Regions from separate parts of the Streptomyces sp. NPDC059906 genome, predicted to be linked through region 1. Evidence: riboswitches for the same ligand, from Rfam matches in the RefSeq annotation. Region 1 holds a riboswitch; each other region holds the start of a gene.
What was found. A riboswitch is a leader RNA that binds a small molecule or an ion and turns the genes downstream of it on or off. The one in region 1 is predicted to bind cyclic di-AMP.
Positions count from the first base shown of each region.

Region 2: linked by a shared signal. The riboswitch ahead of ACFV9J_RS26060 (M23 family metallopeptidase) and the one ahead of ACFV9J_RS01210 (transglycosylase SLT domain-containing protein) in region 1 are both predicted to bind cyclic di-AMP.
Region 3: linked by a shared signal. The riboswitch ahead of ACFV9J_RS37180 (M23 family metallopeptidase) and the one ahead of ACFV9J_RS01210 (transglycosylase SLT domain-containing protein) in region 1 are both predicted to bind cyclic di-AMP.
Region 4: linked by a shared signal. The riboswitch ahead of rpfA (resuscitation-promoting factor protein RpfA) and the one ahead of ACFV9J_RS01210 (transglycosylase SLT domain-containing protein) in region 1 are both predicted to bind cyclic di-AMP.

Region 1 is NZ_JBHWKU010000001.1:245,176-252,727, forward strand. Features, by position in the region: gene ACFV9J_RS01185 (ferredoxin family protein) at 1-36, opposite strand, end outside; gene ACFV9J_RS01190 (GntR family transcriptional regulator) at 79-867, opposite strand; gene ACFV9J_RS01195 (M56 family metallopeptidase) at 1,049-1,987, opposite strand; gene fahA (fumarylacetoacetase) at 2,188-3,480, opposite strand; gene ACFV9J_RS01205 (HAD family hydrolase) at 3,846-4,655, shown strand; gene ACFV9J_RS01210 (transglycosylase SLT domain-containing protein) at 4,679-5,179, opposite strand; cyclic di-AMP (ydaO/yuaA leader) riboswitch at 5,184-5,352, opposite strand; gene ACFV9J_RS01215 (polyprenyl synthetase family protein) at 6,033-7,043, shown strand; gene ACFV9J_RS01220 (outer membrane lipoprotein carrier protein LolA) at 7,302-7,552, shown strand, end outside.
Region 2 is NZ_JBHWKU010000019.1:22,038-29,589, forward strand. Features, by position in the region: partial or broken gene ACFV9J_RS26055 (aldo/keto reductase) at 1-259, opposite strand, end outside; gene ACFV9J_RS26060 (M23 family metallopeptidase) at 622-1,665, opposite strand; cyclic di-AMP (ydaO/yuaA leader) riboswitch at 1,677-1,833, opposite strand; gene ACFV9J_RS26065 (PP2C family protein-serine/threonine phosphatase) at 2,058-3,281, opposite strand; tRNA gene ACFV9J_RS26070 (tRNA-Met) at 3,467-3,540, opposite strand; gene ACFV9J_RS26075 (dihydrofolate reductase family protein) at 3,611-4,741, opposite strand; gene ACFV9J_RS26080 (hypothetical protein) at 4,791-5,111, opposite strand; gene ACFV9J_RS26085 (hypothetical protein) at 5,111-5,377, opposite strand; gene ACFV9J_RS26090 (GntR family transcriptional regulator) at 5,538-5,831, shown strand; gene ACFV9J_RS26095 (hypothetical protein) at 5,855-6,460, opposite strand; gene ACFV9J_RS26100 (DUF7008 domain-containing protein) at 6,478-6,747, opposite strand; gene ACFV9J_RS26105 (hypothetical protein) at 6,918-7,361, shown strand; gene ACFV9J_RS26110 (alpha/beta hydrolase) at 7,371-7,552, shown strand, end outside.
Region 3 is NZ_JBHWKU010000044.1:20,857-28,408, forward strand. Features, by position in the region: gene ACFV9J_RS37175 (M16 family metallopeptidase) at 1-948, shown strand, start outside; cyclic di-AMP (ydaO/yuaA leader) riboswitch at 1,140-1,304, shown strand; gene ACFV9J_RS37180 (M23 family metallopeptidase) at 1,317-2,081, shown strand; gene ACFV9J_RS37185 (GntR family transcriptional regulator) at 2,201-2,896, shown strand; gene ACFV9J_RS37190 (HPr family phosphocarrier protein) at 3,069-3,350, opposite strand; gene ACFV9J_RS37195 (GNAT family N-acetyltransferase) at 3,553-6,789, shown strand; gene ACFV9J_RS37200 (DUF5998 family protein) at 6,886-7,482, shown strand; gene ACFV9J_RS37205 (alkaline phosphatase family protein) at 7,482-7,552, shown strand, end outside.
Region 4 is NZ_JBHWKU010000027.1:13,203-20,754, reverse strand. Features, by position in the region: gene ACFV9J_RS31005 (exopolyphosphatase) at 359-1,324, opposite strand; gene ACFV9J_RS31000 (DUF501 domain-containing protein) at 1,321-1,872, opposite strand; gene divIC (cell division protein DivIC) at 1,902-2,384, opposite strand; gene eno (phosphopyruvate hydratase) at 2,512-3,792, opposite strand; gene rpfA (resuscitation-promoting factor protein RpfA) at 4,054-4,782, opposite strand; cyclic di-AMP (ydaO/yuaA leader) riboswitch at 4,786-4,952, opposite strand; gene ACFV9J_RS30980 (transglycosylase family protein) at 5,136-6,197, opposite strand; gene ACFV9J_RS30975 (cytochrome P450) at 6,341-7,552, opposite strand, start outside.

The DNA of each region.
Region 1 (7,552 bases):
CACGGGCACGTCGGCCCGCTGGGGCGCCAAAGGCATGGCTGTCTCCAGGGAGGGTGCGCGAAAAGGGGATGAGGGGGACTACAGGGAACGGTGCAGCAGGCCGCTCATCGCGATGCGGTCGCCGCGGAAGCGGACGAACTCCAGGTCGACGGGGCGGCCGTCCGCGAGATGGGTGAGCCGTTCCAGCATGAGGACCGCCGTGCCGCGCGGGGCCTCCAGCACGGCGGCGGAGTGCGCGTCGGCGGTGACGGCCTCCAGGGTGATCTCGGCGTGGCCGAGGGGCTGTCCGGTGACGGATTCCAGGAGCCGGAAGACGTCGGTGTTCTCCAGGTCGGCGCCGAGCAGGGCGGTGCCGATGTCGAGGGGGAGGTAGGTGAGGTCCAGGGAGAGGGGGACGCCGTTCAGGCGGCGCAGGCGCTCGATGTAGAGGACGTCGACGCCGGGTGGGACGCGGAGGCGTTCGGCGACCGGGGCGGGCGCCGGGACGGGGACCGTGGTGCGGACCTCGTTGGTGACGCGGCCGTGTTCGTGCAGGGTCTCCGCGAGGCCCATCAGGCGGTCCAGCCCGTGGGCGTACTTGCGGGCCACGACCACCGTGCCGATGCCGGGCTGCCGGGCCACGAGGCCTTCGGCGCGCAGTAGGTCGAGCGCCTGGCGGACGGTGTTGCGGGTGGTGTCGTAGTCGGCGGCGAGGGTGTCCTCGTGGGGAAGGGTGCCGTCGGGGAAGGCGTCGTCGAGGAGTTGGCGGCGGAGCAGATCGGCGAGTTGACGGGCCCGGTCGGCGCGCAGCCGGCGCCGCGTGCGGTGGGCGGCGACGGTGGTCGCGCCCTGGCCGGCGTGGTCTCGGATGCGGTCGGTGGGCGGCATGGCTGGAACCATACCTATCCGGTCGGATTAGTGGTGTTGCTGGAATGTTGCGCCACCGGGGGCTCTGCCGGTTGTGGGGGTGAGCTGGGCTTTCCGCGGCGGGCGGGGGAGTTCTGCCACCGGGGTGTGCCGGCGTGTACCGGCGTGCGCGGGGTGGGCCTGGTCGTGGGGGTGGGTGCGGCTAGGCCAGGGCGGTCAGGCCCGGGGCGAAGGTGATGAGGAGGGGGATGAGCGGGACCAGGGCAGCCGTTGCCGTGGTCAGGGCCCGGTGGCGGCGGGGCAGGCGAGGGCGGGGTTCCAGGAGGCGGTCGACGCGTTCGCCGAGGAGGCGGTGGCTGGAGGCGCAGGAGAGGACGCCGCGGTGCTGGTTCAGCTCGATCAGGGCCAGCGCGGTGGTCAGGTGGCCGCAGCGGCGGGAGGCGGTGTCGTCGGCCGAGAGCTCGACCAGCCGGTGGGTCTGGTCGCAGAAGTGGGCGAAGAGCGGCACGCTCGGGAAACCGGTGGCCAGGGCGGTCGACAGGTGCAGCAGCCAGTCGTGGCGGGCCCGGGCATGGCCGCGCTCGTGGGTGAGGACGGCGTCCAGCTGATGGTCGGTGAGACGGTGCAGGGCGCCGGTGGTGACGATCAGCTGGGGCGGGCTGCCGGGCATCCACCAGGCGTCCGGGTACTCGTCCTCCAGGACCAGCAGCGGACCACGGGCCGCCGGGAGCCCGGCGGGCAGGTCGGGGGCGCGCTCGCGCAGGTGGGCGCGGGACCGGGTGCGCCGACGGCGGGCCTCGACCAGCTCGCGGGCGAGCATCGCGGTCGTCCAGGCGGCGCCGGCCGCCAGCAGCAGGGTGAGCGCGGCCGCCCAGACCGGGCCGGCGGAGAGGTTGTACGCCGCGGTCACCGCGGGCGGCGCCGGGGCGAAGAGCTGGGCGCGGACGGTCCCGAAGACGGCGGTGGCGCCGAGGGTGAGTGCCGTCAGGCAGCACAGCAGCACCGTCGCGACCAGGCACTGCCACACCCACAGCCCGACCACGGGATCCCGCTCGGGCCACGCGGAACGGGTCAGCGCGCGGGGCACCGGCACCGCGGCGGTCACGGCGACGACGAACAGCAGGAGCAGGCAGACGGTCATGCCACTGGCTCCGGATCCTGGTCGAAGGATGGGCGGCTCTGGCTGTACAGGGGTGGTGCTGGCCGGGCCGTGCGCGCACACCGCCCGACGCCAGTATGACGGGGCCGGGCGGTGTGAGTCAGGTGTCGTCGGACACCGGTTCCGGAACCTGGGCGTACGGACCTAGGACGTTCAGGCCCCGCGTTCCGTCGGACGTAGCGTCAGGCGCCCTGCCCGGCCCCCCGGCCGGCTACTCGCCCGGTCACCTCTCCCAGTCCCACCCGGACACCGTCCGGTCCCGGGGCCCAGGCCGACAGGGTCACCACGTCGCCGTCCTCCAGGAACGTCCGCTTGCCGTCGGGGAGTTCCAGCGGGTCGCGGCCGTTCCAGGTCAGTTCGAGCAGCGACCCCCGCTCCCGCTCGGTGGGCCCGCTCACCGTGCCCGAGCCGTAGAGGTCGCCGGTGCGCAGCGAGGCTCCGTTGACCGTCATGTGGGCCAACTGCTGGGCGGCCGTCCAGTACATGGTGGAGAACGGCGGCTCGGAGACGACGTGGCCGTTGACGGCGACGGAGATCCGCAGGTCGTAGCCGCCGCGGTCGTCCTGGTCGGGGTCCGTGTCGTCCAGGTAGGGCAGCAGCTCGTGCGTGCGCTCGGGCGGCGCCACCCGGGCCTCCTCCAGCGCGTCCAGCGGGGTGATCCACGCCGACACCGACGTGGTGAAGGACTTGCCGAGGAACGGACCGAGGGGGACGTACTCCCAGGCCTGGACGTCCCGCGCGGACCAGTCGTTGAGCAGGCAGAGCCCGAAGACGTGCTCGCGGAAGTCGCCGAGCGCGACCGGACTGCCCAGCTCGGACGGCACACCCACCACGAAGCCGACCTCCGCCTCGATGTCGAGCCGGACGGACGGGCCGAAGACGGGTGCGGCGTCGGCCGGGGCCTTGCGCTGCCCCGACGGGCGCACGACGTCCGTGCCCGAGACGACGACCGTGCCGGAGCGGCCGTGGTAGCCGATCGGGAGGTGCTTCCAGTTCGGGGTGAGGGAGTCGGCGGCGTCGGGGCGGAAGATCTGGCCGACGTTGCGGGCGTGGTTCTCGGAGGCGTAGAAGTCGACGTAGTCGGCGACCTCGAAGGGCAGGTGCAGGGTCACCGACGACAGCGGGTGGAAGAACGGCTCCAGGGCCTCGCGGTGGGAGGGGACCGTCACCCACGCCGTCAGCGCGCGCCGCACGTCCGACCACGCCGTGCGCCCGGCCGCCAGCAGCGGGTTGAGGGTGGGCTGCGCGAGGAGGGCCGCGTACGGCGAGCCGAGCGCGTGGGCCGCCGCCCCCGCGTCGAGGACGTGATCGCCCAGCCGGACGCCCACCGTCCGGTCCATCCGGTCCGAACGGTCTGTCCTGTTCATCCGGTCCGTCCGGTCCGTCCGGTCGAGCGAGCCGGGGATCGAGAACACGCCGTACGGAAGGTTGTGCGGGCCGAAGGGGTTGCCCTCGGGGACATCGAAGGGGGGCATCGGATGCTGCCTCGCTTTCGTGCTCGCCATGTGCGCCGTGCGCGCCGTGTGCGCCACGTGATCGGTGTGCGTCGCGTGACACGTGGTCGGGCCACACGTTACGGGTGACGTGCCGCTGTTGGGCAGTGCGACCGAAGGCGGCGGGGCCCGGGACGCGATCTTGGCGCCTGCGGGTGGTTGGCGTGCCATGTCGCTGCCAACCGGGACACAGGCCCTGAACCGGCTTTAGCCGATGATGTGTCAGGATTCGGACATCATCGGGCGTCCTCGGGCAACCCCGTGCGGGTTCGAACGCACTCGCTACGCCCTCGTTCGGAAGCGGTCACGGGTGAGTCGGACGGGTGCGGTGTCCGTATTCTCTGATCATGGACCGCACCGCGTATTCACTCGTCGCCACCGACCTGGACGGCACGCTGCTCCGAGGCGACGACACCGTCTCCGACCGGTCGCTGGCCGCGCTGGCGGGGGCCGCCGGGGCCGGGGCGCGGCACCTGGTGGTGACGGGGCGGCCGGCACCCCGGGTGCGCCCCCTGCTCGACCGGCTCGGCCGCACGGGGCTCGCGGTGTGCGGACAGGGCGCGCAGGTGTACGACGCCGGCGCGCACCGGATGCTGTGGTCGGTCACCCTGGACCGGGAGCTGGCCGAGACCGCGCTCGGCAAGATCGAGGCCGAGGTGGGCCAGGTGTACGCGGCCGTGGACCAGGACGGCGTCGACGGGCTGACGCTCATCGAGCCGGGCTACCTGATGCCCCACCCGACACTGCCCGCGGTGCGCGTCGAGCGGCGTGCGCAGCTGTGGTCCACGCCGATCAGCAAGGTGCTGCTGCGCCACCCCGAGCTGACCGACGACGAACTGGCGGCGACGGCGCGCGCGGTGGTCGGTTCCCTCGCGACGGTCACCATGTCGGGGCCCGGCACGGTGGAGCTCCAGCCCTGCGGCATCACCAAGGCCACCGGTCTGGCGCTGGCCGCCGAGCACCTGGGCCTGGAGCGGCGGCGGACGATCGCCTTCGGGGACATGCCCAACGACATCCCGATGTTCCAGTGGGCGGCCCACGGTGTCGCCATGGCCGGCGCCCATCCCGAACTCAAGGCGGTGGCCGACGAGGTCACCACGACGAACGAGGACGACGGCGTGGCCGTCGTCCTCGAGCGGATCTTCGGTACCTCTTAGGCGAGGTTCGGGGGGCGTACGGCTCAGTACGCGCTGAAGACGTTGTCCATCGAGCCGTAGCGGTCGGCCGCGTAGTTGCAGGCGGCGGTGATGTTGGCGACCGGGTCGTACGGGTCCCAGGAGGTGCCGGGCACGTGGTACGCCTGGAAGGTCGGGTCGATCACCTGGAGCAGACCCTTGGACGGGGTGCCGTTGATGGCGTTGATGTCCCAGTTGTTGATGGCGAGCGGGTTGCCGGAGGACTCACGCATGATGTTGCGGTGAATGCCCTCGTAGGTCCCGGGGATGCCGTGCTGGGCCATGATGTCGAGCGACTCGCGGATCCAGCCGTCGAGGTTGTCCGGGTAGGCCGTGGCCGCCGTGGTGGCGGTCGTGGCGGTCGTGGCGGCGGCCGGGGTGGCCGCGGAGGCGGTGGTGGCGCCGATGAGTGGCAGCGCGAGCACCGCGGCACCGGTGCCGGCCACGGCGAGCTTGCGGGCGAGGCGGCTGGTGCGGGCGTGACGGTTCTGACCGTTGGCAGACATGCGGTGTCCCTCTCCTTACGCCTACGAGGTGAGCTGTCGGGTTCGGGCGGGGAGGTGCCCGGCCGTGCCCTGACGGGTACGGCTTCACCCCGAGCCGCTCCGGTGGTGACCGGTGCGGCGACTTACCTGGGTCCCCCGCTCCTGCCTGCGAGTTTGTTGGGTGGATGACTGTGCGACGGGCGGTGGCAGGATTCGGCGTCCACCCGACAGGCCGGGAACGTATGCGAGAGCACATGTCCGGAACAAGTGCAGGAATCACCCAACGTGCCTGTTGACCTTGTTCTGAGGCCTATGAGGCTCTTGATCCTTTGCTGCTGCCAATCCCCAACTGGCTTGCGGGGCAAAGGGAGGGCACAGGTTCCGGCCGGGTTGCCCGCAGGTTGCCCGGAGTGAGCCAACTCACTGGCTTCAACAAGCACGGCAAATGGGGCATTAACCCCAACTGGGAGCCAACCGGCCGCGGGTGGGGACGGCTTCGGGTGTCGAGCGGGGAGGGGTGGGAAGCGGGGGAGGGGAGGGGGTGGAGAAGGGGTGGAAGCAAGGAGGGGGCGGGCGTCTCGATCGGGTGACGTTCTGGAAGTGCGGGCCGTTGGGAGGAGTGATGGGATCTTCGGTGGCGGCTCCGGCCCGTTCGCCCTCCGGCTCCGGCTCGTCCCCTCTGGCGATATCAATCAAAATCTGCTCATATCACCTGATCAAAAACATACCGTTCATGATCCGATACCGACCAGCCTGTAACGGTGGGCGCTAGCGGTGATCGAAACGTGACCGGATACGCTGACTTGAGTGGTGGCAGCGACCTATCGACAAACCAGGTAATCGCCAGTAGACACCAGCAGACAGGAGACCCCTCGTGACCGTCGTCGGGCCGTTCGGGCTGAGCGTGCGGGACCAGGCTCTGGAAGCCGATGTCCAGGCCGGATTGGTTGCTGTCGAGGAAGGGTTGCTTGAGGCAACCAAAAGCGAGGTGCCGTTCATCACGGAGGCCGCCCAGCACCTGGTGCGGGCCGGCGGGAAACGGTTCCGGCCGCTGCTGGTGATGCTCTCGGCCCAGTTCGGAGACCGCTACGCCCCCGGGATCGTGCCCTCGGCCGTGGTCGTGGAGCTGACCCACCTCGCCACGCTGTACCACGACGACGTGATGGACGAGGCCGCCGTGCGGCGCGGGGTGCCCAGCGCGAACACCCGCTGGGACAACTCGGTCGCCGTCCTCACCGGCGACTTCCTGTTCGCCCGCGCCTCCCAGATCCTCGCCGACCTCGGCCCCGAGGCGGTCCGCGTCCAGGCCCTCGCCTTCGAACGGCTGGTCACCGGCCAGATCCTGGAGACGGCCGGCCCGCAGGACGGCCGCGACCCGGTCGACCACTACCTGGACGTGCTGGGCGGCAAGACGGGCTCCCTGGTGGCGGTCTCCTGCCGGTTCGGCGCGATGATGTCCGGCGCTGACGAGACGGTGGTGGACGTCCTCACCCAGTACGGCGAGCGGCTCGGCGTCGCCTTCCAGCTCGCGGACGACGTCCTGGACATCGCCTCCGACTCCGACGAGTCCGGCAAGACGCCCGGCACGGACCTGCGCGAGGGCATCCCCACCCTGCCCGTCCTGCGGCTGCGCGAGCGGGCGGCCCGGCTGGGGCTCGCCGAGGACCTCGCGCTGTGCGAGCTGCTCGACTCCGACCTGAGCGACGACGCGCGGCACGCCGAGGCGCTGCGCCTGCTGCGCGCCCACCCCGCGCTGGAGCAGGCCCGCCGGGACACCGTCCGGTACGCGGAGGAGGCCCGGGCTGCGCTGGCCCCGCTGCGCGAGTGCGACGCGAAGGCCGCGCTGGTGGAGCTGTGCGACGCGGTGGTCCACCGGGCCGGCTGACCGCCCTCCGCGGTCCGTCGCCGCCTATGTGGTCCGCGTCGCCCCCTACGGGCCGGGGGAGCCGGCACCCCTGCGTGTCATCCCGCAGGAGTAGGCGGAGTTGAGCCCGCGGTCTGACGCTTGTGCTCCGGCGATTTGGTCAGATGGACACCACGGAAAAACACCAATCCTCACCGATTCGGGTGAGAATGGCGGCTCACGGGTGAACGAGTGCGAGGTCGCGAGACAGCCGCCGCCGACGACGGAGGTAGGGCACACATGGCACCGATCGATTCCGACGACAACACGACCGCCGGGGCGGGCGAGGAGCTGCGCGCCGGACGGCGCAAGGCCGCGCGGTACGTCGTCCCGGTCGCGGTGATGGGAGTGGCGGCCGCGACGATCGGGCTCGTCCCCGCGCTCGCCGACTCCGGCGACCCCGACCTGCCGAAGGTCACGGCGGAGCAGCTCATAGAGAAGATCGCCAAGTCGGACGTCCAGCAGCTGTCCGGCACGGTGCGCATCAACAC
Region 2 (7,552 bases), on a different contig from region 1:
CCGCGAGCCGCTCGGCGGAGATGTTGGAGGCGGCGATGTGCCGTACCTTGCCGGCCTTCACCAGTTCGTCGAGCGCGCCGACGATCTCCTCGACCGGCACCTCGGGCTTGTCGAAGTGGGTGTAGTACAGGTCGATGTGATCGGTGCCCAGGCGGCGCAGCGAGGCGTCGGCCGCGGCCTTGATGTTCGCGGCGGACAGGCCCGGGTACTCGGGGTGCTGGCTGACCTTGGTGGCGAGGACGACGTCGTCTCGGTTGCCGGCGATGTAGCTCGATCGTGTGATCGTCGGGGTCCTGGGTTGCGCTGTCGCGGGCCGACCGGGCTAACGTGGTCAGCGCGATCTGGGACGCCGGGTACGGCGCCAGCGTGCGGGGCCCCCGCTCCACCGGAGTGATGGTTCGGGGCCTCCCCGTCGCCTCTGGCCGTGTCCAACTGGCCAGGTCGTGAGGAAACTGGCCTCCCGAGAACGGACCACGGACGGGATCCGTGTCGCCGCCTCGGGGTTGAGTACGCCGGGGACCAGTGCGCCCAAGACCGTTCGGGGCGTGCGGCTGAGCGGGCTGCCTCCGTCCAGTCCAAAGGAACGGTTGCCGTCAGGACCGTCATGGTCCAGCGGGTGGATCAGGGGGTCAAGCCCTTGCTCTGCAGCCAGGCCATCGGGTCGATGCCCGAGCCGTCACCGGTGTGGACCTCCAGGTGGAGGTGGGCGCCGGTGACGTTGCCGGTGGCGCCGACGCGGCCGATGACGTCACCGGTGGTGACCTTCTGGCCGACGCTGACGTTGATGGACGACTGGTGCGCGTACCAGAGTTCGGTGCCGTCGTCGAGGGTGAGGACGGTCTTGTAGCCGTACGACCCGTCCCAGCCGGCCGACGTGATGGTGCCGCTGTGCACCGCCTTGAGCAGCGTGCCCGTGGGGGCGGCGAAGTCGAGGCCGGTGTGGTGGCCGGAGGCCCACAGGGAGCCGGCCTGGTTGAACGTGGAGGAGATCGTGTACGAGGAGGTCGGCAGCGTGTACTGCTTGGCCAGCTTCGCGAGCCGCTCGGCCTCGGCCTTCTTCGCGGCCTCCTCCTCCGCCTTCTTCTTGGCGGCGGCGGCCTTCTCCTCGGCCTCCTTCTCCGCCTTGGCGGCGGCTTCCTGCGCCTTCTTCTCGGCTGCGGCCTGGGCCTCGGCGGCGGCCTTGGTCTCGACCTGCGCCTGCTGCTGCTCGGCCTGCGCCATGATCCGGGCCCGCAGCGACTCACCGGCGCCGGTGGTGTCGGCGCCCTCCGCGCTGTCGGCGGCGACGGCCTGGGTGATGCCGCTGAGCGGGGTGGCGGAACCCTCGGGCTCCGACTGCTCGTCACCGCCGGGCATGAGCGAGCCGACGTTCGGCAGGTCCGGCATGGAGATGGACACCGGGGGCTTGCCGGTCTGCGCGCTGGCCATGCCGCCCGCTCCGACGGCGGCTATGACACCGACGCCGAGGACGGTGGAGCTGCGGGCGAGTCCGCCGCGCTGCTTGGCCACGCGGTGCCGGCCGCGTACGGGGCGGATGGATTCCGCGGTGGGATTCCACTCCTCCCAGGGACCCTCTTCGGCGCGGTAGCCGTCGTAGCCGAAGGTGTCGGTGCCGTGCCCACTGGGCGCGGACGGGGCCTCGGGGGCAGGCCGGTTTGACGCCACGTGGGCGTACTCCTTTCCTTCCTTTCGCCTACCGGGTTAGCTGACGGGTTCGGAGCAGGAAGGTCTCCTACGGGTGCCTGCCGACCGTGTTTCCACGGCGGCATACGCCCGATTCACCCCAATGTGGTGGTTCCCCGGTTCCCTTGCGGGATTCGGCGCGTGCGCACGGAGCCGCCTTCTGTGACGGCTGGGACGACCGCGCTGCGTTATCGAACGTTAATAGACGCGAGGCTCCGATTCCAAGCCGTTCCTCTTGATCATTACCGAATACGGCCGGGACGTACGCCTCACGACCGGTGAAAACCGGGCGAGTTGGCCGGGCCTCGGTATTCCCCTTCGCGGCACTTTCTTCTGACGGTGTATCAGTTGTTATGCGGAGGGGGGTCGCGCTGTCACGGCTCGTGACAATGATCATGATCAGCGCGCCGAGGACGCCGGACGGCGAGCAGCGCCATGTCGTCCGCCATGCCGCCCCCGGAGTGCCGGCGCACGTCCTCGGCGAGGGTGTCGAGCAGGGTCGCCGGATGCGGGAAGACGCGGCCGGCCAGCCGCGTCTGCGGATCGTAGAACTCGCCCTTCGCGTCCCGGGCTTCGGTCAGCCCGTCGGTGTAGAGCAGCAGCGTGGCCCCGCCGGGGAAGGCGACCTCCTCCGCCCGGTCGGGCCACACGCCCAGCTCGCCCATGCCGAGCGGCAGCGCCGACTCGTGGGCGGGCAGCGGGCCGAGGGTTCCGTCGCCGTGGAGCAGCAGGGGCGGGGGATGGCCCCGGTTGACGATGCGTACGGTGCCGTCGCCGTGCGGGAGTTCGGCGAGGACGGCGGTGGTGAAGCCCTCGAAGGCGTCCAGTCCGTCGCGCCGGGTGCCCTCGCGCGCCAGCGCCCGCTCCAGGCGCTGGGCCACCGCCTCCAGCGTCGCCTCCTGCTCGGCCGCCTCCCGGAAGGCGCCGATCACCACGGCGACGGCGGCCACCGCGCCCATGCCCTTGCCGCGCACGTCCCCGACGATCAGCCGGACGCCGCGGGCGCTGTCCTGCACGGCGTACAGGTCGCCGCCGATGAAGGCGTCGGCCTGCGCGGCCTCGTAGCAGACGGCGATCTCGAAGCCGGCGATCCGCTCCGCGGGTTCGGGCAGGACGGCGCGCTGGGCGGCCTCGGCGATCTCGCGGACGGAGACGAGGCGCTCGCTGCTGCGGCGGACCATGCCGTTCACGAGGACGGCGAGCACCGCGACCGTCGCGATGGTGATCAGCTCGGTGAGGGAGTCGACGTAGTGGATGACGCCCTTGCCGAGCTGCAGCGCGATGACCGCGACGACCACCGCGGCGCCGGTGAGCGCCGTGCCGCGCCGCGAGTAGAGCGGGGCGGCGATCAGGGGCGCGGCCGTGTAGAGCGGGCCGGCGGTGAAATACCTCGGGGTGAAGATGTCGTACAGGATGGCGACGGCGATCAGCAGCACGGGGAGCGCGTGCACGAAGGCGCGCCCGTACGCGACCCGCCGTCGGGGCGGCCCCGGGGGCGGCACGGGCTGGGGCTCGTCGTCGAGGCCGAGGCCGGGGTCGGGCACGGGATCGCCGGGGAGCCGGCCACCGGCTCTGGCGGCCGCTCCCTCGTCGTCCACGTCACCTGGCCGCACCACTCGTCTCCCGCCGCCCCGTACGTCCGCGCCGCTTGCCGTCCCGCACTCCAGGGTTGCGGGGGCGGGGACGGGCGGCGAGCGGTGAGGGGCCGACCGGATGACACGGGGCACCTGCGGAAACGCACCGAGGGCCGGAACCCTTTCGGATTCCGGCCCTCGGCCTTCAGTAGCGGGGACAGGATTTGAACCTGCGACCTCTGGGTTATGAGCCCAGCGAGCTACCGAGCTGCTCCACCCCGCGTCGTTGTGCTCACCACTGTACGTCATCCCGGGGGCGGAATGCACATCGGTATCTCCTCGCCCCGCGCTCCCTACCCCTCCAGGTGGCGGTTGGGCGCCTTCGCCCGCCGCGCGTACTCGGCCAGTACGACGACGACGGCACCCGCGGCGGTGAGCACCCCGCTGCCGTCCGCCCCCGCCACGAAGGTGTCCGGCTCCCGCCAGGCGGTGACGACGCGGCGCACCCCGGCGTCGAGGATGATCCGGGCGCAGGGCGCGGGCCGGGAGGCGCGGCGGGCACAGGGCTCCAGGCTGCTGTAGACGGTGGCGCGGGCCAGCCGCGGGTCTTCCCGGTCGACCTTCGCGAGCGCGGCTTCCTCGGCGTGCACGACCGGATCACCGCCCTCCCGCGAGTACCCCCGCGCCAGCTCGCTTCCGTCGGCGGCGACCACGACTGCCCCCACGCTGAAGGCGGTGTCCGACGGCGGACACAGCTCGGCCAGCTCGCAGGCGAGCGCCAGCCAGTGCCGGTCGGCGGCGGCGACGCGGTCACCGGTGCCGGGTGCGGTCGGGAGGTACCGCATCAGCACCACGTCCTCGATCCGCCGCGTCTCGACCAGCCGCAGCCGCCCGCCCTGGTAGGCACCGGGCCCGAACAGCCGGGGCGCGGCCGGGTCCCCGACCAGGAGCGGCGCGAGCACGAGCTGCAGCTCGTCGGCGAGTTCCTGCTGGAGCAGCTGGGTGTGGACGGTCCCGCCCCCTTCCACCATGAGCCGCCGCACGCCCCGCCGGTCGTGGAGGTACTCCAACGCCGCCCGCCAGTCGAGGTCCGGCCCGAGGGACACGACGTCGGCGCCGATCCCCAGCGCGTGGGCCCGGTGAGCCCCGTCGTCCGTGGTCAGCAGCACCTTGTCCCCACCCGTGTGCCAGAACCGCGCCGCCGGATCCAGCTCACCGCTGCCGCTGACGGTGACCTTGAGCGGGTACTCCGCCCGTCCGTCCGCAACCCGGGCGGCCCGCCGCTCGGCCGAGTTCACCAGCAGCCGCGGATTGTCGGCCCGGACCGTCCCGGCCCCGACGAGGATCGCGTCGACCGACGCCCGCACCTCGTCGACCCGGTCGAAGTCGGCGGGGCTGGAGAGCAGGAGTCGTTCGGGTCCGGTGTCGTCCAGGTAGCCGTCGAGGGAGACGGCGGCGGAGAGGAGGACGTGGGGGAGGGGCATGGGCGGCACTCCGGGAGACAGACGGGCGGCGGGTTCCGGCGGGCACACACTAGGCTCCGCTGCTGCTCCTACGGTTCGGCGTGGTCCTCGGCCAGGCGCGCCGCCCCCTCGACTCCGCGACCCGCAGCGCGTCCGCGAGGCACTCGGTCAGGCGGATCGCGGTGTAGCGGACCTCGGCGTTCGGGGACACCGGGTCGTCCAGGACGCCGCGCGCCGAGCGGAGTACGTCCAGCCCCACGGTGAGCTGCCGGGCCTCCGTCTCGTCGGCGAGCCGGGACACGAATCCGCTGCCGTCGCCGGGGGCGAGGAAGCAGGGCTTGCCCTCGGCCGACAGCCAGGGCAGCAGCCGTAGCGCGGTGAACCCCTCCATCAGGCGGCCGCCTTCCGCGCGCCGACGACGTGCTGGTCCAACTCCTGCTCGTGGGCGGCGACGTAGGGGCGGACGAGGCGGGAGGCGGCGCCGTCGAGGGGGAGGTGACGGCAGTACGGGGAGTGGTGGAGGGGGAGGCGGACGGGGGCGGTGGGGCGAGGGGTGCTCCGGGCTCGGTGGCGTGGGGCGCCCGCGCGGTGCATTCCGGTGCCGGGACCGAGGAGAAGGGTCAGCCAATGGGCGATGCGGTGGATAAGGTCGTGCATGTCGACGCTCCTTGCGTAAGCGTTGGCCGTGCCCCGGGAGGTCTGGACACCTCGCCGGGGTCTTGCGTGTTGGAAAGCTATCGAGGGATACAGCCCTCTACATACAAGTACAGCGGAATCCACTCGTTCGAGTAAGGCAGGGCATGCATACATTGGACATATGAGCGATACGGATCGCACGCCCCTGGACCCGATGAGCGCGAGACCTCTCTACGTTCAACTCGCCGACGTCATCGCCAAGATGATCGAGTCGGGAGAGCTGGCGCCGGATCGGCCCATCCCATCGGAGAACCATCTCGCCGACGAGTACGGCGTAGCGCGACTCACCGCGCGCCGGACCGCGCAGGAGCTCCGGGAACGGGGACTCATCGTCACCGTTCGCGGCAAGGGGTCGTTCGTCGTGGAGCAGCCACCGACCGGTTTCCCCGAAAGTGAAGCCGGGACCGCCGGCTGAAGGCTCCGGGCAGAACACGTCCGTCAGTCCAAGACGAGATGGAAATATGCAGTTGAGCGATACCCGTCGTCTGGAGGCGCGACCTCCACGGTGACAGGAATCCCTCGCTCACTCGGCTGGACCGTGACGGGGATGCTCCGGGTCTCACCCGCGTCGAGAGGCAGGATGAGAAGGAAGGCGGACTCCTGCTGGTTCAGCCACGTCAGGGTGTACTCGGAGTAGTCGTCGAGAGACTCGCCGGCGCGAACGGTGAGGTGAGCGGGCCCCAACTCGCTGATGCTGTCCTCGACCGACTCTCCGCCCGGCAATATCTTCTCGTCCGTGCCGTTGTCGTAGGTAACGGTGAAGCTGTACGTGCCGTCGGACTCCCGTTGCGGAGGATCGACCGTGACGTTCAGACCATCCTCGTACCGGGCGACCACACCAGCGCTGAGGGGGTCTGCCACGCTGCCAGAGGCACCGGTTTGTTCGAGCTGCCCGTCACCGTCCAGGCTCTTGTCGAGTTCGTCCAGCGCCCAGGCTCCCGCGGCAACCAGCAGAGTGAGGAAAAGCAGCACGAGCGTGCAGCCGGTAACACACCCTTTGTTCTCCCCGGTCGAGGCGGGAGTAGAGGCCGAGTCCGTGTCCATGCCGGTCACACTAGGAATCACTCCTGCCCACGATCACGGGCACGAGTACTCAATCTGTGACTGAGTAGTGCCGCCTGGACCCAGGGAATAACCTCCAGCAGCCCGGCCAGCAGCGGCACGAACCTGGGATCCTCCCGCTTCCAACCGTCGTGCTCGACACGGTCACTGATGAGGTTGACGAGGGCCTCGGCCTGATCCCGGTGGTTCCAGCCGGCCCAGCCCAGGAGCAGGGAGGGATGAACCGCCTGGCGTCCCCACGCCTCCCTCATCAGGGTGGAAAGCACCACCTGTCCGCACCATGGCCGGATGCCGTCTGAGTAGACGTACTCAGACGGCATGGTGGCCGATACGGATGGGGCAGGTGGTCGCGGGCGGCTACCGTCCGTGTCGATCGCCGCGGCGTGGCGACCGTACGTTCCGACCTGCTTGGCGGAGCAGGACAGGGGAGGGGGCAATCATGGCGTGGGACGAATGGGAACGGCTCAAGGCCGCGGCGGCCGAGCGGCACGGCACACACATGCAGCTGAACCAGTTGCCAGCGGACCGCGGAGCCAGTGAGGGCGACCTCATCTCCAACAAACCGGCCTGGACGAGGATCGGTACGGACGTCGGCTCGCTGCGTGAGGACATCAGCAAGGCAACAGCGAAGCTCAAAGTCGGTCAAACAGGCCTCGGCAGCGACTCCGGCTGCCTGACCGCTGCTGCCCAGAAGGATGTCCACGAGTCTTGGGCCACCTACGTGGAACGCCTCAGCGGTCGCTGCGGAAAGCTTTCCGGCCTTCTGGTGAAGGCGGGCAGCGACCAGGTGAGGACTGACGAGTCGGTCGAGGCCGAGGTCGCCAAACTGGAGGTGGCTTACGGGGATACGCCGGCTGTCGGCGGTCAGGGCCAGGGGCGGTAACCAGACGTCATGGATCTCGCGACGCTCAAGGCTCTCAAGCCCACCGAGTACTCCGAAGCGGCCGACGGGTACCGCAGCACCTCCGACATGGCGAGCGCGGCCAAGGACCGCATCGACAACCAGATAGCGGTGGCCTTGAGGAACCAGCTGAAGGGAAACGCCGCCACAGCGGCAGGCAAGCAGCTGGGAGA
Region 3 (7,552 bases), on a different contig from region 1:
CTCGACGAGATCCCGCACGAGCTGGCCAACCCCTCCCGGCGTGCCGCCAAGGAACTCTCCAAGGAGCTGTTCCCGGCCGACGCGCGCATGTCGCGCCCGCGCCAGGGCACCGAGGAAACGGTCGAGGCCATCGACTCGGCGGCCGTACGCGCCTTCTACGAGCGGCACGTCCGCCCCGCCACGGCCACCGCGGTGGTCGTCGGCGACCTCACCGGCGTCGACCTGGACGCGCTGCTCGGCGACACCCTGGGCGCGTGGACCGGCTCGGCCGCCGAGCCGCGCCCCGTTCCCCCGGTGACCGCCGACGACCGGGGCCGGGTCGTCATCGTGGACCGTCCCGGCGCCGTCCAGACGCAGCTGCTGATCGGCCGTACCGGCGCCGACCGGCACGACCGCGTGTGGCCCGCGCAGGTGCTCGGCACCTACTGCCTGGGCGGCACCCTCACCTCGCGCCTGGACCGCGTCCTGCGCGAGGAGAAGGGCTACACCTACGGTGTGCGGGCGTTCGGCCAGGTCCTGCGCTCCGCCCCGGACGGCACGGGCGCCGCGATGCTCGCCATCAGCGGATCCGTCGACACGCCCAACACCGGTCCCGCCCTGGAGGACCTGTGGACGGTGCTGCGCAAGCTGGCCGCGGAGGGGCTCACCGACGCCGAGCGCGACGTGGCCGTGCAGAACCTGGTGGGCGTGGCGCCGCTGAAGTACGAGACGGCGGCGGCCGTGGCGAGCACGCTGGCCGACCAGGTCGAGCAGCACCTGCCCGACGACTTCCAGGCCACGCTCTACCGCCAACTGGCCGCCACGGGCACCGTGGAGGCCACCGCGGCGGTCGTGAACGCCTTCCCGGTGGACCGTCTCGTGACGGTCCTCGTCGGCGACGCGGCCCAGATCAAGGAGCCCGTCGAGGCCCTCGGTATCGGCGAAGTCACCGTGGTGGCGGCCGAGTAGCGGCACGCGTGCGCGGCGGCCCTGGTGACCGGTGTGTCACCAGGGCCGCCGTTTGTCCGGATTGGGGGAGTGGTTGCCCGTCTGCCCTGTGGCGTGCGCTACAAAAAGCCTGTTGCGTTTGAGGATTGAACGCAGCCGCGTTTAGCGTCGTCCGGGCTGTTCGTCAGGCAGTGCGCCGCATCCGCGGCACCGGACAGCCATCGCCGAGTCCCCGTACGGCGCGAGCCAGGGGAGCCGGGGACCCATCGCAGTCCCTGGGGTGAATCGGACGCCCGCGCGCACCGCGAGGGGGTCCGTAGGAGACCTTCCACCTCCGAACCCGTCAGCTAACCCGGTAGGCGAGAGGGAAGGAAAGGACAAGCCTCTACATGGCGTTCACGCGCGCCACCGGGAAGCACCGCCGTACCGGCCGGATGCACCGCACCACCGTCCGCGCGGCGGGGGTCGCGGCCCTCGCCACCACAGGCGTGGTCGGCACCCTCGCGGCTCCGGCGCTCGCCGCCGAGCCCGAGGTGGAACAGACCGGGCTCACCCCGGTCGTCACCATCGGCGACTCCATAGCCGACGAGATCGACGCCCAGGCCCTCGCCCAGAAGCAGGCGGCCGCGGACGCCGCCGCCCGCGAGGCGGCCCGGGAGGCGGCCCGCGAGCGGGCGGCCGAGGCGGCCAAGGAGGCGCGCGAGGCCAAGGAGCGCGCCGCGCGGGAGGCGGAGCGCAAGCGCCTCAACACCTTCGTCGCGCCGATCACCGCCTCGTACGTCTCCACCGCCTACCAGGCCGGCAGCTCCCTGTGGTCCTCGGGCAGCCACACCGGCATCGACTTCCACGCCTCCAGCGGCACGTCCGTGCACTCCGTGGGCGTCGGCACCGTCGTCGAGGCCGGCTGGGGCGGCGCGTACGGCAACCAGGTCGTGATCAGGATGCACGACGGTACGTACACGCAGTACGGGCACCTGTCCTCCATCGGCGTCTCGGTCGGCCAGTCGGTCGAGCCCGGCCAGCAGATCGGCGTCTCTGGTGCCACCGGCAACGTCACCGGACCGCACCTGCACTTCGAGGCCCGTACGAGCCCCGAGTACGGCTCGGACATGGACCCCGTCGCCTATCTCCGCTCCCACGGAGTGAACGTCTGACGAAAAAGCCCCGGCTTCGAACTCGGGGCTTTTTGTATTCCATACCGGCTTGCTTGGCCTAGAGTCGCTGAAAGCGCGTCCATCGTCGGCGTTTCAGGGGATCAAGGCGGAGGTCGGTCATGCGTATTCCGGCGCATTCGGTGTGCACGGCGATCCGGGACGACATCGTGGCCGGCGTCCACGGACGCGGGAGCCGGCTCACCGAGGAAATCCTCGCCCGCCGCTACGGCGTCTCCCGCGTCCCCGTCCGCGAGGCCCTGCGCACGCTGGAGGCGGAGGGCTTCGTGGTGACCCGGCGGCACGCGGGCGCGTGCGTCGCGGAACCGACCGCGCGGGAGGCCGCCGACCTGCTGGAGACCCGCACGCTCCTCGAGCCGCTCGGTGCCGCCCGGGCCGCGCGGCGGCGCACCGACGCCCACCTCAAGGTGCTGCGCGGCCTGGTCAGGCTGGGGCAGGAGCGGGCCGGGCGGGGCACCGTGGACGAGCTGCGCTCCCTGGGCGGCTGGTTCCACGAGACCCTCGCCCGGGCGGCGGACAGCCCCTCCCTGACCGCGCTGCTGACCCAGCTCCGCCACAAGATCGCCTGGATGTACGTCGTGGAGGCGCCGGTCGGACCGGCGGAGCACTGGGCGGAGCACGCCGCGATCACCGACGCCGTGGCCCGGGGCGACGGCGAACGCGCGCGGGCGCTCATGACCCGGCACATCGAGCGGTCGGCGTCCGGGCACCGGCTCCGATTCGCCTCGGCGGCGTCGGCGACGGAGCGTGTGAGGAATACGCAACATTCCGTAAACACCGCGAGCCCGCTCCGGTAACACAGGTTCCGTATACAAAAGCGGGGGAATTCCGGCGGCTATTTCCGCCGTCCCGAATGCGCAGCAGTGGAAGCGTCAGTGGAAGCGGAAGCGGAAGCGGAAGCGGAAGGGAAAAAGGTGAAAGGCCCGTCCGGTGGTCCCGGCGGGCCTTTCGGTGCTGCTGTCCCGTCCGTCAGACGGTCTCGGGAAGCTCCTCGAGCCCCTCGGCGACCAGCTTCGCCAGCCGGTCCAGGGCCGCCTCCGCGCCCTCGGCGTCGGACGCGAGGACGATCTCCTCGCCCCCCTGGGCGCCGAGGCCGAGGACGGCCAGCATGGAGGCCGCGTTGACGGGGGACCCGTCGGCCTTGGCGATCGTCACCGGGACGCCTGTGGCCGTGGCGGCTCGGACGAAGATGGAGGCGGGGCGGGCGTGGAGACCCTCGGCCCAGCCGACGTTGACGCGGCGCTCAGCCATGTGATGCTGCCCTTCAGGTGTTCAGAGGCGTTGAAGTTGTCTAGACCAGTCTTGTCTAGACCAGTTTCCCACATCGTGAAGCAAGCCGGGACGACCCCGTGGGCCGCCCCGTAAAGGTCCCGGACCGCGGCCTCGGTCCGGACCTCCGTCCCCCACAGACTGCCCCGCGCCGTTGTCGTACGCGAGCCGTACTCTGGGGCCCATGCAGACCTCGTCGGACCGGCACGAGTACCCCGCCCACTGGGAAGCCGACGTGGTGCTGCGCGACGGCGGCACCGCACGCGTCCGCCCCATCACCGTTGACGACGCCGAGCGCCTGGTCAGCTTCTACGAGCAGGTTTCCGACGAGTCGAAGTACTACCGCTTCTTCGCGCCGTACCCTCGCCTGTCCGCCAAGGACGTCCACCGCTTCACGCACCACGACTTTGTGGACCGGGTGGGACTCGCGGCCACCATCGGCGGCGAGTTCATCGCCACCGTACGCTACGACCGGATCGGGGCCGGCGGAACGCCCGCCACCGCACCGGCCGACGAGGCCGAGGTCGCCTTCCTCGTCCAGGACGCCCACCAGGGGCGCGGCGTCGCCTCCGCCCTCCTGGAGCACATCGCCGCCGTGGCCCGCGAGCGGGGCATCCGCCGCTTCGCCGCCGAGGTGCTGCCCGCCAACAACAAGATGATCAAAGTCTTCATGGACGCCGGGTACACCCAGAAGCGGAGCTTCGAGGACGGGGTGGTCCGCCTGGAGTTCGGTCTCGAACCCACCGACCGCTCGCTGGCCGTGCAGTACGCGCGCGAGCACCGCGCGGAGGCCCGTTCCGTCCAGCGGCTGCTGCAGCCCGGCTCGGTCGCGGTCGTCGGCGCCGGCCGCACCCCGGGCGGCGTCGGCCGCAGCATCCTCGGCAACATCCGGGACGCCGGCTACACGGGGCTCCTGTACGCCGTGAACAGGGCCTTCCCCGAGGACATGAAGGAGCTCGACGGGGTGGTGGCGTGCCGTTCCGTGCGCGACATCGACGGGCCCGTCGACCTCGCCGTCGTCACCGTGCCCGCCGAACACGTCCCGGACGTCGTCACCGCGTGCGGCGAACACGGGGTGCAGGGACTGGTGGTGGTCTCCGCCGGATACGCCGACAGCGGCCCCGAGGGACGTGAACGCCAGCGCGCCCTCGTGAGGCACGCGCGCACGTACGGCATGCGCATCATCGGGCCCAACGCCTTCGGGATCATCAACACCTCCCCGGACGTGCGGCTCAACGCCTCCCTCGCCCCCGAGATGCCGCGCGCGGGACGGATCGGCCTGTTCGCGCAGTCCGGCGCCATCGGCATCGCCCTGCTCTCCCGGCTGCACCGGCGCGGCGGCGGGGTCACCGGCGTCACCGGCGTGTCCACCTTCGTCTCCTCCGGCAACCGCGCCGACGTCTCCGGCAACGACGTCCTCCAGTACTGGTACGACGACCCGGACACCGACGTCGCGCTGATGTACCTGGAGTCCATCGGCAACCCCCGCAAGTTCACCCGCCTGGCCCGGCGCACGGCGGCCGCCAAGCCCCTGGTCGTGGTGCAGGGCGCCCGGCACGGCGGCGTGGCACCCCAGGGGCACGCCGTACGGGCGACGCGGCTGCCCCACGCGACGGTCTCCGCGCTGCTGCGGCAGGCCGGCGTGATCCGGGTCGACACCATCACCGACCTGGTCGACGCGGGGCTGCTCCTCGCCCGCCAGCCGCTGCCCGCCGGACCGAGGGTGGCCATCCTGGGCAACTCGGAGTCCCTGGGACTGCTCACCTACGACGCGTGCCTCTCCGAGGGCCTGCGCCCGCAGCCGCCGCTGGACCTGACGACCGCCGCCTCGGCCGACGACTTCCACGCGGCCCTGGCCAGGGCCCTGGCCGACGACACGTGCGACGCGGTCGTGGTGACCGCCATCCCGACGCTGGGGGAGGGGGCGGCCGGGGACGCCGCGCTCGCGGAGGCCCTGCGCTCCGCGGCGGCCGCGGTCCCCACCAAGCCCGTCCTCGTGGTCCACGTGGAGCTGGGCGGCCTGGCGGAGGCCCTGTCCGCGGCGGCGAGCACGGCCCCGCAGCCGGCTCAGGGCACCGCCTCCCAGGCCACCCCGGGCACCACTTCCCAGCCGGCTCCGGCCACCGGCTCCGAAGCGGCTCCGGGCGCGGCCTTCCCGGTCGATCCGGGTGCTGTGCGGCAGGGTGGCCCGGCCTCCCGGGCCACGCCGGGCACCACTTCCCAGGCGGCTTCGGTCACCGGCGCCGACGCGGCTCCGGGCGCGGCCTTCCCGGTCGATCCGGGTGCTGTGCGGCAGGGTGGCCCGGCCTCCCGGGCCACGCCGGGCACCACTTCCCAGGCGGCTTCGGCCACCGGCGCCGACGCGGCTCCGGGCGCGGCCTTCCCGCCCGACCCCGGTGCCGTGCCACAGGCCACCCCGGGCGGCCCGGCCTCCCGGACGACCCCGGGCGGCGCACCCCATGCTGCTCCCGGCCCCGCCGATCGGGCCTCGTCCCGCCCGTCCGGTCCGTCCGCCGCCCCGGCCCAGTCGCCCACGGCCGTCCTGCCCCCGGAGGGAGCCCACCTCATCCCCGCCTACCCCGCCGCCGAGCGTGCCGTCCGCGCCCTCGGCGAGGCGGTCGCCTACGCCCAGTGGCGGCGCGACGCCGCCGACCCCGGCAAGGTGCCGGAGTACGAGGACATCGACGAGAAGGGCGCCGCCCAGCAGATAGCGGGGCACCTCGCGCGCGGGCAGGGGCTCACCCTCGGCAGCCGGGAGACCTGCGACCTGCTCGGCCGGTACGGGGTCCACGTGCACCGCGCCCTGCCCGCCGCCACTCCCGACGACGCCGCGGCCGCCGCGCGGACCATCGGCTACCCGGTGGCCCTCAAGGCCACCGCCCCGCACCTGCGCCACCGCGCCGACCTGGGCGGCGTACGCCTCGACCTCGCGGACGAGCAGCAACTGCGGCGGGCCTACGCCGAATTGACCGAGCTGTTCGGAAAGCCCGCGGAGCTGCGCCCGGTGGTCCAGGGCATGGCTCCGCGCGGCGTCGACACCGTCGTACGGGCGGTCATCGACCCGGCGGCCGGCGCGGTGCTCTCCTTCGGCCTCGCCGGCGCCGCCACCCAGCTGCTCGGCGACATGGCGCACCGGCTGATTCCGGTCACCGACCGGGACGCCACCTCGCTCATCCGCTCGGTCCGCACGGCCCCCCTCCTCTTCGGCTGGCGCGGCTCGGCCCCGGTCGACGCCGCCGCCCTGGAGGAGCTGCTGCTGCGGGTCTCCCGGCTGGTCGACGACCACCCGGAGGTCGTCGCGGTCACCCTGGAGCCCGTCGTGGTCGCCCCGCACGGCCTGAGCGTCCTCGGCGCCTCCGTCCGCCTCGCGCCCCCTCCCGCCAGGGACGACCTCGGCCCGCGGACCCTGCCGGCCTACTGACCCGCCACGCCCCGTACCCGGCCCGGTGCCCGCGCCGGGTACGGCCCCGGACGGGTACCGCAGGAGCGTGCCTCGCAGTCAGTGGGTCCCCGTAGGATGGACGGCATGGCCAAGACCAGTACGACGACCCAGGGGCTGCGAGCGGCGATCGAGCGCAGCGGCTACTACCCGGCCCTCGTGGCCGAGGCGGTGGAGGCCGCCGTGGGCGGCGAGCCCGTGCGGTCGTACCTGGTCCACCAGGAGACGACGTTCGACCAGAACGAGGTGCGCCGGCACGTGACCGTGCTGGTGCTCACCGGCAACCGCTTCATCGTCAGCCACACCGACGAGCAGGCCGCCGACGACACCTCTCCGACGCCGTACGCCACGACGTCCACGGAGTCCGTCAAGCTCGGCCGGATCTCGTCCATCGTCGTCAGCCGCGTCGTCGCCAACCCGGAGCAGTACAAGCCGGGCACCCTGCCCCGCGAGATCGTGCTGACCATCGGCTGGGGCGCCGTCTCCCGCCTCGACCTGGAGCCCGCCGCCTGCGGCGACCCCAACTGCGAGGCCGACCACGGCTACACGGGCAGCTCGACGGCCGACGACCTCAGCCTGCGCGTCAGCGAGGCCGGGGACGGCCCCGAGACGGTGCGCCAGGCGCTCACCTTCGCCCAGGCCCTCTCCGAGGCGACCGCGGACTCCGCCCGCTGATGGTGCAGCACACCGCCTGGGACACCCACCCAGAACCGCTCCCCGTCGACTCCGCCCCCGTACCCGAGTA
Region 4 (7,552 bases), on a different contig from region 1:
TGGCGGACGAAGGAACCAGCGTGTAGAGGACCCCGTTGTCAATGCCGCGTGAGCTGCACCTCCGCGCTTCGGGAGCGATGGACCACCCTTCCGCGAGGGCTCTGCGGGACCCCTCCGCGACACCGACCTGAACACGTTCAAAGGGCAGTTGAAACCCCAAAAGGGTCAACGCGCGCGCTTTCGTCGTCCGGCAGGGCCCAATTCCTTGTGAAGAACTTCACGAACTTTCCCGACGGGACGTCACCGGGGGGCCCGAAAGACCCCCCGGCACCCGCTCAATCGTCGTCCGTCCTGCTCAGACCGCTACCGGTACCGCTACCGCACCGCCACCGCCACCGCCACCGCCACGGCGAGCGCCCTACGCGATCGACCACGCGATGCCGTCGAGGATGTCGTGCTCGCTCACGACGACCTCCGCCGCGCCCGTCCGCTCCATGATCGCCAGCAGCGTCAGGGAGCCGGCCGCGATCACGTCGACCCGGCCCGGGTGCAGGGAGGGGACCGCCGCGCGCTCGGCGTGGGTGGAGGCCAGCAGCCAGTCGGTGATCTCCCGGACCCGGTCGCGAGAGACACGGGAGTGGTGGATGGCGGCCGAGTCGTACTCCGGCAGCTCCTGCGCGATCGCGGACACCGTCGTCACCGACCCGGCCAGACCCACCAGCGTGCGCGCCTCGCGCAGCGGCACCGTCTCCTCGGCCAGGTCCAGGGCGGCCTCGATGTCGGCCCGCATCGCGGCGACCTGCTGAGCGGTGGGCGGATCGGTCACCGCGCCGTCGCGCACCAGGTGCCGCTCGGTCATCCGGACGCAGCCGACGTCCACGGAGCGGGCGGCGCGCACGTGGTCGTCGCCGACCACGAACTCGGTGGAGCCGCCGCCGATGTCGACGACCAGGTAGGGCTTGTCCAGATGGTCCCGCCCGGCCAGCTCCCTGGTCGCGCCGGTGAAGGAGAACTCGGCCTCCTGGTCGCCCGAGATGACCTCCGGCTCGACGCCCAGGATGTCCAGCACACCGCGCACGAAGTCGTCCCGGTTCTCCGCGTCGCGGGAGGCGGAGGTGGCGACGAAGCGCAGCCGCTCGGCGCCGTGCGCCTTGATGATCCCGGCGTACTCCCGGCAGGCGGCGAAGGTCCGCTCCAGCGCCTCGGGAGCGAGCCGCCCGGTGCGGTCGACGCCCTGGCCGAGCCGCACGATGGTCATACGGCGGTCCAGGTCGGTCAGCTCGCCCGTGGCCCCCGCGCCGGAGGCGCTGTCGGACACAGTCGTGTCGGCCACCAGGAGGCGGATGGAGTTCGTACCGCAGTCGACGGCGGCGACCCGGGTCACTGGGCGTCCTCCCCGTCGGTCCGGCCGGTCAGGTCGGTGGGCGTCACGCAGGGGCCCTTGCGCCACCACTCGGGCAGCATCGCGATCGCCTCGTCGCCCAGCGGGTTGACGCCGGGGCCGGCGGCCAGCGAGTGGGCGACCAGCACGTGCAGGCACTTCACGCGGTCCGGCATGCCGCCCGCGCTCGGGAAGCCGGTCAGCTCCTCGATCTCGTCGCGGCGCCGGACGTAGTCCTCGTGCGCGGCGCGGTAGGCGGCCGCCAGCTCCGGGTCGGAGCCCAGCCGCTCGGTCATCTCCTTCATCACGCCGTTCGCCTCCAGCGTGCCGATGGCGGAGGCCGCCTTGGGGCACGTCAGGTAGTACAGCGTGGGGAAGGGCGTGCCGTCGGGCAGCCGCGGCGCCGTCTCCACGACGTCCGGCTGTCCGCACGGGCAGCGGTGCGCGATGGCCCGCAGTCCGCGCGGCGGACGTCCGAGCTGCTGCTTGAAGGCCGCCACGTCCGCGTCGGTCGGCTCGGTGCGCGGGGTGGTCGGCGGGGGAGTCTGCATGACTGTCTTCTGCTGGTCTTCCTGTTGAGTCACTGCCGGCGGGCGGCGGCGTCGGCCTTGTCGACCCCGTCCCACACGTTCCGGTACCAGGGGCGGTCGGCGGCACCGGCCCGGACGCGGGTCTGCTCGGCCGCCTCCGGGTCGACGACGACGAACCCCGTCTCCCCCGGCATCACGTAGTGCAGCCGCAGCCGGACCTGCTGCTCGGCGTAGGCGTCGTCCTGCCAGCGTGCCTTGAGGTCGCGCAGGTCCTCGACCCGCTGCCGGGTCTCCCGCTGCTCCCGCTGGAGATCGGCGATCTCGGCGCGCTGGGCGACGTACTGCCGTATCGGGTAGGCGAGCGCCACGACGAGCGAGCAGAGCACCATCGCGAGCAGCGCGGCCCGGCCGGTCAGCCGGGAGCGCCGGGCCTGGCGCCTGGTCTGCGAGCGGTAGACCCGGGCCGCGGTCTGCTCCCCGATGATCCGGATCCTGGTCGCGGTGGAGAAACGGTCCCGGTCCTTCACCGCCATGTCTGTCCCCGCCTCCGCCTTCACGTCGTCATACGTGCGTACGTCCCCGCACACGGTACGGGACCGAGTACGGGGACGTACGTACGACGCCGCCTCTTGCGGGCGGGTCAGCCCTCGACGGCGGGGGTCAGCCCTTGAAGCGGGGGAAGGCGCTGCGGCCGGCGTACACCGCGGCGTCGTCGAGGATCTCCTCGATGCGCAGCAGCTGGTTGTACTTGGCGACGCGCTCGGAGCGGGCCGGGGCGCCGGTCTTGATCTGGCCGCAGTTGGTGGCGACGGCCAGGTCGGCGATGGTGACGTCCTCGGTCTCGCCGGAGCGGTGGGACATCATGCACTTGAAGCCGTTGCGCTGGGCCAGCTCGACGGCGTCCAGGGTCTCGGTCAGCGAACCGATCTGGTTGACCTTGACGAGCAGGGCGTTGGCCGAGTTCTCCTCGATGCCGCGGGCCAGACGCTCCGGGTTGGTGACGAACAGGTCGTCGCCGACCAGCTGGACCTTGTCACCGAGCTTGGCGGTGATGGTGTTCCAGCCGTCCCAGTCGTCCTCGAACAGCGGGTCCTCGATGGAGACCAGCGGGTACGCCTCGACCAGCTCGGCGTAGTACTCGGTCATCTCGGCGGCCGTGCGGGTCTTGCCCTCGAAGGCGTAGGAGCCGTCCTTGTAGAACTCGGACGCGGCGACGTCGAGCGCGAGGGCGATCTGCTCGCCGGGGGTGTAGCCGGCCTCCTTGATCGCCTCGAGGATGAGGTCGAGGGCCTCGCGGTTGGAGCCCAGGTTCGGGGCGAAGCCGCCCTCGTCGCCGAGGCCGGTGGCCAGGCCCTTGCTCTTCAGGACCTTCTTGAGGGTGTGGTAGACCTCGGCGCCCCAGCGCAGCGCCTCGGAGAAGGACTCCGCGCCGATCGGGGCGATCATGAACTCCTGGATGTCCACGTTGGAGTCGGCGTGCGAGCCGCCGTTCAGGATGTTCATCATCGGCACCGGCAGCAGGTGCGCGTTCGGGCCGCCCAGGTAGCGGAAGAGCGGCAGGTCGCTGGCCTCGGAGGCGGCGTGCGCGACGGCGAGGGAGACGCCGAGGATGGCGTTGGCGCCGAGCGAGCCCTTGTTGTCGGTGGCGTCCAGGTCGAACATGGCCTGGTCGATCAGGCGCTGCTCGGTGGCGTCGTAGCCGACCAGCTCCGGGCCGATCTGCTCGATGACGGCCAGCACGGCCTTCTCGACGCCCTTGCCGAGGTAACGGCTCGGGTCGCCGTCACGCAGTTCGATGGCCTCGAAGGCACCGGTGGAGGCGCCGGACGGAACGGCGGCACGACCCGTGCTGCCGTCGTCGAGGCCGACCTCGACCTCGACCGTGGGGTTGCCTCGGGAGTCCAGGATTTCCCGGGCTACGACGACGTCGATGGACGGCACGAGCATCTCCTTCTTCAATGTGACGCTTCACTGTGACGCTTCACTGTGACGCTTCGGTCTGCCGCGGTCCCTCGGGGCCGCGACGGCTCTGCGGGACCGAGCCTAACCGGCTCCGGGCGATCGGCCAGCCGATCGCCCACCCGCTGGACAGAACCGAGAGTAAATTGTTTCCGAACGGAACAAAGGCGGAACATGAAAAGTCCCGCCCCGGTGCGTACGGGGGAACACGCACCGGGGCGGGAGTCGCGGGGCCGCCGCCCCTTACTTCAGGTGCAGCTGCTGACCCGGGTAGATCAGGTCGGCGTCGTCGACGATGTCGTCGTTCAGCTTGAACAGCTTCGCCCAGCCGCCCTTGACGTCGTGCTCCTCGGCGATCGAGCTGAGGGTGTCGCCCTTGACGACCTTGTACTCGCCGTCGCCCTTCTCGACCTTCTTGCCGGTCGGGGTGGTGACGGTCTTCTTGGCGGGCTTCTCGGCCTTCGGCTCGGCGGCCGGACGCTCGGAGGAGCGGGAGGCCTTCTGCTCGGTGGAGCGCTCGGCGGTGGAGCCGCCGCTCTGGCTCTGCGAGCTCTCGGAGCTGCCGGAGCCGCTGTCCTCGGAGCCGCCACCGGTGTAGGCGGCGCCCGACAGGCCGGTGCCGCAGACCGGCCAGGCACCCTTGCCCTGGCCCGCGAGCACCTTCTCGGCGATCTCGATCTGCTGGGACTTGCTCGCCTGGTCGGCGCTGGAGGCGTACTGCGTACCGCCGTAGGCGGCCCAGGTGGAGGCGGAGAACTGCAGACCGCCGTAGTAACCGTTGCCGGTGTTGATGGACCAGTTGCCGCCGGACTCGCACTGGGCGACGGCGTCCCACTCGGACGCGGTGGCGGCGGAGGCGTTGCCGGCCGCCATCAGCGGGGCGGCGACGGCGGCACCGGTGACGCCGGCGACGGCGATGACACGGGTGGCCTTGGACGGGCGACGGTGCTTGCCCTTGCCGGAAAACAGCATGGTTGATCCCCTCACCGACGCCTGCGAGGTGAGCTGTCGGGTTCGGGCCGGTTGAGTTGCCCGGCCGGGTTCCTCCCGGAACTCGGCTTCACCCCTAGCCGCTCCGGCTCAACTGCCCGGTGCGGCACTTACCTTGGGTCCCCCGCTCCTGCCTGCGGCGCTTGACGCGACGACTGTTCCCGTACGGCCGCTGGCAGGATTCGGCGTTGCGGCTGTCGGGGCCCGCGGTGGCGAGCGGTCATGACCGTAGACACGCGCTCCGCGGATTTTCAAAGACGATCACGGCTTCTGAGACCTATCTCTCACGAGATCCAAAAGGGACATACGGTCTCTAACCGTGACGCGAACTCCCCCTACTTTTCGCCCGATTCGCCCGTGACCGTGAGCGTCTGACCGGGCAGGATGTGGTCGGGGTCGGCGCCGACGACGGTCTCGTTGTCGGCGTAGAGCGCGTGCCACCCGCCGTCGATGTCAAGGGAGTCGGCGATGGCCCAGAGACTGTCGCCGGTGCGTACGACGTAACGCCCGTCCCCGGCCGCTGGCTCGTCACCGTCGCGCGAGGCATGCCGGCCCGACGTCGGGTCCGTACGGCCCTCTCCCGTCGCGTCCTCGTCCGCGCTGCCGCCGCGGTGCTTGCCGGAACCGGACGAGCCCTCGGCGCCCTGCGGTTCGGCACTGCCGGAGGGGTCGGATTCGACGGAAGTGTCCGGCTTGGCGGATTGGTCCGCACCGTCGGACGAGTCGCCCGACACGCCGCTCGAACCGTCGGACGGGGCGTCAGACGACGAAGAGGAGGGCGACGAAGAGGCCGAAGAAGACGGCGAAGGGGACGAAGAGGACGCTCCGGACGTCGACTCCGACGTCTCGGACGAGCCGGTCGAGCCGGACGACTCGGATGACTCGGATGACTGGGACGACTCGGGCGTTTCGGTGGTCGCGGGCGATTCGGACGACTTGGTGGTGTCCTGCTCCCCCGAGGTGTCGGAACCTTCCGACGCCCCGTCACCGGCCGTGCCGGAACCATCGCCCGTGGCCCCGGAGTCGTTGCCCAGGCCGGCGAGCAGACCGCAGGTCGGCCAGGCGGCGATGCCCTGGTCCGCGTGTATCTTCTCGGCGATTCTTATCTGCTGGGAGCGACTGGCCTGGTCGGCGCTGGGGGCGTAGTCCAGACCGCCGTACTGCTCCCAGGCCTCCTGGGACAGCTGCAGGCCGCCGTAGTACCCGTTGCCGCTGTTCTGGCTCCAGGCGCCGCCGGTCTCGCACTCGGCGACCTGGTCCCAGTTCGCGGAGTCGGCCGCGTGGGCGCCGGTGGCGCCGAGCAGCGGGATCGCGATGGCGGAGCCGGTCACTCCGGCGGCGACGACCAGTGCGGGTGCCTGGCGGGGGCGGCGGTGACGACCGTTCCCGGAGAGCATGCGACGACCTTTCACGAGACGACGGGGACCGCGCGGCGGATGACGCTCTACACCACGCTGATCCGTGAACGTATAGGGAGATCATCGCTTGTCACAAGTTCATGCCGCGCAGATCACGTGAAGATCACAGAGGTGAGCGCGTGTCACTTTTGCGTCGGCGACGGACCGTTGCCGGCCGATGACGCGAGCGGTGTGAACGAGACGGGCAAGGTGCGCAGACCTCGCATGATGAGGCCGCCGCGCCACCGGAGTTCGGCCGGGTCGGCGGCGAGGCGGAGGTCCGGCAGCCGGGTCAGCAGCGTGGCCAGCGCCGTCTGCCCCTCCAGCCGGGCCAGCGGGGCGCCTAGGCAGTAGTGGATGCCGTGGCCGTACCCGAGGTGCTGGCTGTCGCGGCGGGCGAGGTCCAGGGTGTCCGGGTCGGTGAACCGCTCGGGGTCCCGGTCGGCGGCGGCCAGGACGACGAGGACCGGGTCGCCGGCCGCGACGTCCTGGCCGCCGATGGTCAGCGGCCGGGTGGCGAAGCGCCAGGTGGCCAGCTCCACCGGGCCGTCGTAGCGCAGGAGTTCCTCGACGCCGGTCTCCAGCAGGCCGCGCTCCCCGGCGGCGAGGGAGGTCTGCAGGCGCTCCCGCTGCCCGGGGTGGGTGAGCAGCGCGTAGAGGCCGTTGCCGACCAAGTTGACCGTGGTCTCAAAGCCTGCGAAGAGCAGGATGAAGGCCATGGCCGCGGCCTCGTTCTCGGTGAGGTGCTCGCCGTGGTCGGAGGCGCGGATCAGACCGGAGATGAGGTCCTCGCCGGGGGCGGGCTCGGGCGGCAGTGCGGCGCGCTTGCGGTGGATGAGGTCGGCGAGGTAGCCGCGCATCTTCTTCACCGACCGGGCGACGCCGCCCCGCGGGCCCCCTTGGTGACGGATCATCATGCCCGCCCAGTCCCGGAAGTCGTCCTGGTCCTCGCGGGGGACGCCGAGCAGGTCGCAGATGGCGTAGATGGGCAGCGGGAAGGCGAACTCGTGGATCAGGTCGGCGGAGCCGGTGGCGGCGAACCGGTCGATGAGGCCGTCGGCCAGCTCCTGCACCCGGGGCGCGAACTCGGCCACGCGGCGCGGCGTGAACGCCTTGCTGACCAGCCGTCGCAGCCTGGTGTGGTCGGGCGGGTCGATGTTGAGCAGATGAGTCATCAGCTCGGCCTTGCGCTCCCCCGGGATGCCGGTCTTGCCCTTGGCGTGCGCGGGCTCGGCGTGGTGGGCCGGGTTCTTGGACAGCCGCGGGTCGGCGAGCGCCTCTTTCGCGTCGGCGTACCGGGTGACCAGCCACGCCTCCACTCCGCTGGGCAGCCGGGTGCGGTGCACGGGGGCGTG